2 regions of the Pantoea sp. PGP6 genome follow, and region 1 is predicted to be linked to the other one. Evidence: riboswitches for the same ligand, from Rfam matches in the RefSeq annotation. Region 1 holds a riboswitch; the other holds the start of a gene.
The links. A riboswitch is a leader RNA that binds a small molecule or an ion and turns the genes downstream of it on or off. The one in region 1 is predicted to bind thiamine pyrophosphate.
Positions count from the first base shown of each region.

Region 2: linked by a shared signal. The riboswitch ahead of thiB (thiamine ABC transporter substrate binding subunit) and the one ahead of thiM (hydroxyethylthiazole kinase) in region 1 are both predicted to bind thiamine pyrophosphate.

Region 1 covers NZ_JBQBMA010000001.1:1,527,504-1,531,886, forward strand. The annotation lists gene ACLIBF_RS07250 (AEC family transporter) at 1-791, opposite strand, end outside; gene ACLIBF_RS07255 (hypothetical protein) at 890-1,087, opposite strand; TPP riboswitch at 1,410-1,510, shown strand; gene thiM (hydroxyethylthiazole kinase) at 1,545-2,342, shown strand; gene thiD (bifunctional hydroxymethylpyrimidine kinase/phosphomethylpyrimidine kinase) at 2,329-3,129, shown strand; gene ACLIBF_RS07270 (GntR family transcriptional regulator) at 3,181-3,867, opposite strand; gene ACLIBF_RS07275 (mannitol dehydrogenase family protein) at 3,968-4,383, opposite strand, start outside.
Region 2 covers NZ_JBQBMA010000001.1:3,631,970-3,636,352, forward strand. The annotation lists gene sgrR (HTH-type transcriptional regulator SgrR) at 1-1,522, shown strand, start outside; TPP riboswitch at 1,558-1,660, shown strand; gene thiB (thiamine ABC transporter substrate binding subunit) at 1,706-2,692, shown strand; gene thiP (thiamine/thiamine pyrophosphate ABC transporter permease ThiP) at 2,668-4,278, shown strand; gene thiQ (thiamine ABC transporter ATP-binding protein ThiQ) at 4,262-4,383, shown strand, end outside.

The DNA.
Region 1 (4,383 bases):
TTACTCTCCAGCGGCGGCAGGCCGGTCAGCCAGGCAATGGCCCACACCGTCATCGGTTGCAGCACCAACTTGAGCAGGCAGAGGGTATAACTCTCTTTCAGTCCTTCCCGCACCCGGTAATGGGCGAGGCTCATGCCAAGGGTAACCAGCGACAGCGGGGCGGCGATCGATCCCAGCATCCGCAGCGGTTCAGCAGCCAGCAGCGGCAGCGGACGCTGCAAAAAACTCCAGGCGGTACCGCTGAGAATGCCAATAATCAGCGGGTTCTTCAGCACGCCGATCGCGGTGCGCCCCAGCCCCTGCAGCGAAAAGCTGCCCTGTTTCGCCCACTCAACCGAGACCGTCAGCAGGGTCCAGAGGATCAGGCTGTTAAACACCAGTACCAGCGCCACCGAGGGCAGGGACGCGGGCCCCAGCAGTACCGTCGCCACCGGAATGCCGAGCATCACGTTGTTGGAAAAGATGCCGCCCAGCGCGAAGACCGAGCCAGCAACGCCATCCAGCTTAAACAGCCTTTTGGCCACTATCCGGCCGACGATAAACACCAGCAGGCAGCTGCCAAAGAAGGCCAGCAGCAGCCGCGCATCAACCGGCGGGCTTTGATAAAAATGGCTCATCACGCCAAACAGCATGCAGGGCAGCGCGACGTTGAACACGAAGCGGTTCATCCCTTCGCTGATGCTGGCAGGCCATTTACCCAGTCGCGTCAGGCCGTAGCCCAGCAGGATCAGAATAAACAGCGGTGCGGACAGATAGATTTGATGGCTTAAGCTTTCAAACAACAGTGGCATAGAGAGAGTCTGGTCAGACGATGATTAATTACCAGACTAACAAATTGCTAACTAACTGTTAACTTTAACGGTGTCTGAACCGCTCGCCGTCAGGACAGTTATCCCAGCCAGCGGCGGGCCTGTTGATCGCTGATATCCCGGTAATAGACACGATGAATTATTTTGCCGCAGCGCAGACAGCGGGCGGAAATATAGGTGGAAAGATAATGTCTGCCATTTGGTGCGATAGCACCGTGACGTTCGATAGTGATGTCCTGCCATCGATGGCGGTGAGGAATAAGCGCTGACAATCGCATCATACATCCTGAATAGTATGAAGTTCCGCTCCTGGAGTGGTTTAACTCCATGAAATGAGGTGTTTTTTTCGGCGATGCTGTAAGCAGGCTAATTATTATGGCTGGCTACCGTTTAAGGGCGGAAACCGATGCCGCGATCGGCAGCACCTTATCTCTGGCTTAAATAGCTACCTCGAAAGGGGTAGTTTTATGGCCCGCAGCATTAAGCCTGTTTTTGCTGCGGCGAGAATTGATCAGGATCATGTGAAGTGTCACCAGCGCGAGGATGGCTGACGCAGCTCTGGCTTGCTTTCGCGACGCCACCTCCTTATGCTGCAGGCTGTAACACGACTCGGGGTGCCGCTTTCCGTCAGGAAAGGGCTGAGAAAAACCCGCTGACCTGAACTGGATAATGCCAGCGTAGGGAAGTCTGATGCCTGACCGCATTCGCCTTCTTATTCGCCGGTTGGGAGCTATGATGACAGATCAATCTCAACACCTTTCTGCTGCGCAATTCGCGCCCATTCTGCACCGTTTCCGCCGTCAGTCACCGCTGGTGCACTGCATGACTAACGACGTGGTACAAAACTTCACCGCCAATGTGCTGCTGTCGCTCAACGCTTCACCGGCGATGGTGATTGATGCGGAGGAAGCCGCGCAGTTCAGCGGCTTTGCCGATGCCTTACTGATTAACGTCGGGACGCTGACCGCTGAGCGCCAGCAGGCGATGCAGGCGGCGGTCACGGCCGCCAGGCAGGCGGGAACGCCCTGGACACTGGACCCGGTGGCGGTCGGAGCGCTGACGCTGCGCACCACCTTCTGCCAGCGGCTGCTGAGCCAGCAGCCAGCGGTGATCCGCGGTAACGCGTCAGAGATCCTGGCGCTGGCGCAACAGGCCAGCGGCGGACGCGGAGTGGATAGCCTGCATCAGGCGGATGCAGCGCTGGAGGCCGCCCGGCAGCTGGCTCGCGACTATCAGACGCTGGTGATTGTGACCGGCGAAGTAGATTACGCCACCGACGGTCAGCGCACCTTTGCCATTCGCGGCGGCAGCCCGTTAATGACGCGGGTGGTCGGCACCGGCTGTGCGCTGTCGGCGGTGGTGGCTGGCTTCAGCAGTCTGAGCGGCGATCGGCTGCTCAACGTCGCCAGTGCCTGTCAGGTGATGGCGCGGGCCGGTGAACAGGCGGCGGCAAGCTCAGCCGGCCCCGGCAGTTTTGCCACGGCGTTTCTTGATGCGCTCTGGACGCTGGAGGTGGACCATGAAACGCATTAATGCACTGACCATCGCCGGGACCGATCCCAGCGGCGGGGCAGGGATCCAGGCCGATCTGAAAACCTTTTCCGCGCTGGGCGCGTATGGCACCAGCGTGATCACCGCGCTGGTGGCGCAAAATACCCGTGGCGTCCAGTCGGTTTACCGGATCGATGCTGACTTTGTGGCCGCCCAGCTTGATTCGGTGCTGGACGATGTGCGTATCGACAGCGCGAAAATTGGCATGTTGTCAGAAACCGCCATCGTCGGGCAGGTTGCGGCCCGGCTGAGACGTAGCGCAATTCCTTTCGTGGTGCTGGATACGGTGATGGTGGCGAAAAGCGGCGATCCGCTGTTATCCGCCGATGCGATTGCCAGCGTCCGCGAACTGCTGTTACCACAGGTGTCGCTGATTACGCCGAATCTGCCGGAAGCAGCAGCGTTGCTGGGGTGCGCGGTGGCGGAGAGCGAAGCGCAGATGCGGGCGCAGGGCGAGGCGTTGCTGGCGGCGGGATGTCAGGCGGTATTGATCAAGGGCGGTCACCTGACGGCTGATAACAGCCCGGACTGGCTGATCACCCCTTCGGGCCAGCAGCGGTTCAGCACGCCGCGGGTTAATACCCGTCATACTCACGGCACCGGCTGCACGCTGTCAGCGGCGCTGGCGGCTTTGCGTCCGCGTCACGCCGACTGGGCTGATACGATCACCGAAGCGAAAGCCTGGCTGCAGCAGGCGTTGTTACAGGCGGATTCACTGGAGGTCGGTACGGGAATCGGGCCGGTGCACCATTTTCATCAGTGGTGGTAGCGGTGGATGTGCCATCCCGCGCTGAGGCGGCGGGACGGCACCGTTGCCGGGTCAGGGTGCTTCAAACCATGCGCTGTTGCGCTCGGCAATAGGGGTAATTGAGAAAATCATCTCCTGCAAATGACGGCGCATCGCGGCTTCGGCGGCGTCTGCGTCGTGATGTTTCAACGCTGCAAAAATCTCCTCATGCTGCTGAATCAGGCTTTCCGGCGGTGAAACCTCACTCAGGGTCAGAAAACGAACCCGGTCCATCGCCGCTTTAATGTTCTCGACGGTTTCCCACGCCAGCTTGCAATCAATACTTTCGGCAATCAGCCGGTGAAACTCATCATCCAGGCTGAGAAACGCCTGGCTGTCATGCCGCTCAGCCGCCATGCGTTGCAGCTGCAGGTTGTGTTCCAGCATCATCAGCGCCGGGTCGCCAATCTCCAGCGCCGCACGGCGCACCACTGAGACTTCCACCGCTTCACGGATGAAGCGGCCGTCCGCCACCCGTTTGGCGGAAATTTTACGCACAAAGGTGCCGCGTTGCGGCAATACCTGTACCAGTCCGGCTTCGGCCAGCTTGATGAACGCTTCGCGCACCGGCTGGCGTGAGACGTTAAAACGCGCAGAGACCTCTTTTTCCGACAGCAGCGAACCCGGCTGAATCACACAGGTCACGATATCTTTGCGCAAAAACCGGTAAATCTGCTGATTCACCGGTTCGCTGGTTGTAATGGTATAGGCGATCGACATGCAGCAATATCCATATTACGGCTGGCTGGTGCCAGCCCGAAGGGAAAGGGTCAGTCTAATCAGCACGCTGCGTCTGCGCCAGTGCTTTGTCATCATCGCATCAGGCGCGGGTCATGTACTGCTGCACCGTCGCACGCGCACCCTGGGTAGTCAGCTGCTGATAACAGGCGGTCAGCCGGGCGACCAGATCGGCGTTGTCTGCCAGATCGTCGCCGAAGATCTGGCGCAGGCCGAGCAGCGCACGCACGCGCGCTTCACCTTCTTCGCTGCTGGCCACGCATTCTGCCAGCGTCGTCTTCAGCGGATCGCGAACCTCAATCGGCTGACCCTGTTCGTCGGTCCCCCCGACATAGCGCATCCAGCCAGCCACGCCGAGCAGCAGCAGTTCACAGCGGCTGTTATTACTCAGATGCCAGCGCAGACTGTCCAGCAGGCGCTGCGGTAATTTTTGCGATCCGTCAGTGGCGATTTGCCAGGTACGATGTTTGATGGCGCGGTTTTCATAGCGGGCGATCA
Region 2 (4,383 bases), 2.1 Mb from region 1:
GCAGGCGGCTGGCTGGTTAATCTGGCAGGCCGAAGCCGGACGCGGTAAGCGCTCACAACTCACCTTCTGCTACACCGGACTGGCGCTACAGCAGCAGCGCGCTGAGGATCTGCTGGATCAGGATCGCATCGATCAGCTGGTGCAACTGGTCGGCGATAAGAATCAGGTCAGGCAGATGATTGGTGCTCACCTTGGCCGCAGTTTCCGTCAGGGAAAACACATTCTGCGGGTGCTTTACTACCGCCCGCTGCTGAATCTGCTGCCGGGCTCCGCCCTGCGCCGCTCCGAAACCCATATTGCCCGTCAGATTTTTAATGGCCTGACGCGCATAAATGAGGAAAACGGGGAAATTGAGGCCGATATTGCCCATCACTGGCAGCAGACTTCCCCGCTCCACTGGCGCTTCTTTCTGCGTCCGGCGATTCGCTTTCATCATGGCCGCGAACTGGAGATGGCCGATGTTATCGCCACGCTGGAACGTCAGCGTCAGCAGCCGCTGTTTTCCCATATTCAACAGCTCGACTCGCCCGCTCCGTGGACGCTGGATATCACCTTAAGCCAGCCCGACGACTGGTTACCCTGGTTGCTGGCCAGCGTCAGCGCGATGATCCTGCCACGCGAATGGCCCACGCAGCCTGACTTTGCCCGCCAGCCGATCGGCACCGGTCCTTACAGCGTGATCCGTAATCAGGAAAGTCAGCTGAAGATAGAAGCCTTTGATGATTACTTTGGCTTTCGCGCGCTGATTGATGACGTCTCTATCTGGGTATTGCCGGATATCAGCGATGAGCTGGTCTACGCGGGCGTGCGCCTGCAGGGCGACGGCGCGGATGAGATTCAGGAAGAGAGCCGGCTGGAAGAAGGCTGCTACTATTTGTTGTTCGATCAGCGTTCGGAAAAAGGCCGTGACGAGGCGATACGGCGCTGGGTCAGCTATCTGTTTAATCCTATCGCCCTGCTCAACCACGCCGGCGTCGGCTATCAGCGCTACTGGTTTCCGGCGTATGGTCTGCTGCCGCGCTGGCATCACCGCCGCGATCTGGCCCCGGTCGAAAAGCCGCCCGGCCTGACTCATCTGACGCTCACCTGGTACAGCCAGCACGTTGAGCACGAAGGGATCGCTAATGCATTACGTCCGCTGCTGGCGCAGCACGGCGTCACGCTGGAGACGCGCGAGGTCAGTTACGAATGCTGGCATCAGGGCGACGCCGACAGCGACATCTGGCTCGGCAGCGTGAACTTCACACTGCCATTGGCCTGGTCGCTGTTCGCCCAGCTGTATGAGGTCCCGCTGCTGCATCACTGCCTGCCGATCGACTGGCACGCTGATGCCGCCCGCTGGCGTGAAAAAACGCTGCCGCTGGCCGAATGGAGCAAGCGGTTAGTGGAAGAGGCCGGTCTGCATCCGCTGTTCCATCACTGGCTGCTGCTTGAAGGTCAGCGCAGCATGCGCGGCGTGCGGATGAATACCCTCGGCTGGTTCGATTTTAAATCTGCCTGGTTTGCGCCGCCCGCGCTGTAACGCTTTCGCGCTGACGCTGAAATGACTAGAATGTGACGTTCTCAACGGGGTGCCGCCTGCTGACCGCAAACGGCTGAGAGAGACCCGTCGAACCTGATTCGGTTAATACCGACGTAGGGATTTGAGAGACCTGCTGCTCAGATCCTTTGCGACTCATCCCCTATTCTCCTGAAGGAGCGCAAAGTGTTTAACAAAGTTCTGCCACTGCTGCTGTTACTTTCCACCCCGGTACTGGCTGCCAAACCGGTTCTGACGGTTTACACCTACGACTCCTTCTCCGCTGACTGGGGCCCCGGTCCGGCGGTCAAAAAAGCCTTTGAAGCCCAGTGCGATTGCGAACTGAAATTTGTCACGCTGGAAGATGGCGTGTCGCTGCTGAATCGCGTGCGAATGGAAGGCAAAAACAGCAAAGCGGATGTGGTGCTGGGACTGGATAACAATCTGGTGCAGGCGGCGCAAAAAACCGGTCTGTTTGCCGCCAGCAAGGTTGATACCGCACAGCTGACGCTGCCGGGCGGCTGGCACGACAGCACCTTTGTTCCGTTTGATTATGGCTATTTCGCCTTCGTCTATGACAAAACCCGTCTGAAAAATCCGCCGAAAAGCCTGAAAGAGCTGGTAGAGAGCCCGGAAAAATGGCGGGTCATCTATGAAGATCCGCGTACCAGTACTCCGGGATTAGGTCTGCTGCTGTGGATGCAGAAAGTCTATGGCGATCGGGCCCCGCAGGCATGGCAAAAGCTGGCGCAGAAAACCGTGACGGTAACCAAGGGCTGGAGTGAAGCCTACGGTCTGTTCCTGAAAGGCGAAGGCGATCTGGTGCTGAGCTATACCACCTCGCCGGCCTATCACATTATCGAAGAGAAAAAAGAGAACTACGCCGCCGCACCGTTTGCCGAAGGCCACTATCTGCAGGTCGAGGTTGCTGCGCAGTTAGCCAGCAGTAAACAGCCGAAACTGGCGCAGCAGTTCATGCAGTTTATGGTCTCGCCGGCGTTCCAGAACACCATCCCGACCGGCAACTGGATGTATCCGGTGATCGATACCACCCTGCCTGCTGGCTTCGCCACGCTGCAGGTGCCCGCCACCGCGCTGCACTATTCGCCGGAAGAGGTAGCCAGCCAGCGCTCTGGCTGGATTAGTCAGTGGCAACGCGCCGTCAGCCGCTAATGCCGCGCTGGCTGATCCCCGGTTCGCTCGCCACGCTGCTGTTAATCAGCGTGGCGCTGTTCGCCTTTATCTCACTGTGGAATGCCGCGCCGGTCACCGACTGGCGTAGCGTGCTGCTGGATGAGTACCTGCAGCACGTTGTGGCGTTCTCCTTTGGTCAGGCGCTGCTCTCCGCCCTGCTGTCGCTGCTGCCTGCGGTGCCGCTGGCGCGCGCCCTCTATCGCCGCCGCTTTCCCGGCCGTCAGCTGTTGCTGCGTCTGTGCGCCATGACGCTGGTGCTGCCGGTGCTGGTGGCGGTGTTCGGCCTGCTGACGGTTTATGGCCGCGTCGGCTGGCTGGCACAGTTGTGTCAGTGGTTGGGCATCGACTATCACTTCTCGCCCTATGGATTGCAGGGCATTTTGCTGGCGCATGTCTTTTTTAACCTGCCGCTAGCTACGCGCCTGATGCTACAGGCGCTGGAGAGCATACCGGCGGAGCAGCGTCAGCTGGCCGCACAGCTTGATCTGCGCGGCTGGCACCACTTTCGCCTGCTGGAATGGCCGTGGTTGCGTCGTCAGCTGCTGCCGACCGGCGCGCTCATCTTTATGCTCTGCTTCGCCAGCTTCGCCACCGTGCTGTCGCTGGGCGGCGGCCCCCAGGCCACCACCATTGAACTGGCGATCTTTCAGGCACTCAGCTACGACTACGATCCCGGTCGCGCCGCATTGCTGGCGCTGATTCAGCTCAGCTGTTGCCTGACGCTGGTGCTGCTCAGCCAGCGATTCAGTAAAGCGATACCCGCCGGCACCAGCCAGCTGCACGGCTGGCGCGATCCGCAGGATTCGCGTCTGGCCCGGCTAACGGATGGGTTGCTGATTCTGCTGGCGTTACTGCTGCTGCTGCCGCCGCTGGCGGCGGTAGTGGTGGATGGCTTGCACGGCGGACTGCGCGGCGCACTGGCCCAGCCAGCGTTGTGGCAGGCGACCCTGACCTCATTGCGCATCGCGGTCGGTGCCGGCCTGCTGTGCGTGATACTGACGCTGATGCTGCTGTGGAGCAGTCGCGAATTGCGTCTGCGTCAGCGCCCGCTCGCCGCACAGCTGATCGACACCAGCGGCATGCTAATTCTGGCGATGCCCGGCATCGTGCTGGCGACCGGCTTCTTTCTGCTGTTTAACGCCACCGTTGGCCTGCCGGCGTCGGCAGACGGGCTGGTGATCTTCACTAATGCGCTGATCGCCATTCCCTATGCGCTGAAAGTGCTGGAAAACCCGATGCGTGACGTCGCCGAGCGCTACGGCAGGCTATGCGATTCACTGGATATCCACGGCTGGAACCGGCTGCGGTTGATAGAACTGCGTGCGCTGAAACGTCCGCTGGCACAGGCGCTGGCGTTTGCCTGCGTGCTGTCGATCGGTGATTTTGGCGTGGTGGCGCTGTTTGGCAATGCCGACTTCCGCACCCTGCCGTTCTACCTTTATCAACAGATCGGTGCCTATCGCGGTGCCGACGGTGCAGTGACCGCTCTGCTGCTGCTGCTGCTCTGTTTGTTGCTGTTCACCCTGATGGAAAAATTACCGGGCCGCCATGCTGACACTGAATAACCTTACTTACCTTTATCAGCATCTGCCGATGCGCTTCAGCCTGCACGCCGAACGTGGCGAGCGGCTGGCGATCCTCGGGCCAAGCGGTGCCGGAAAAAGTACGCT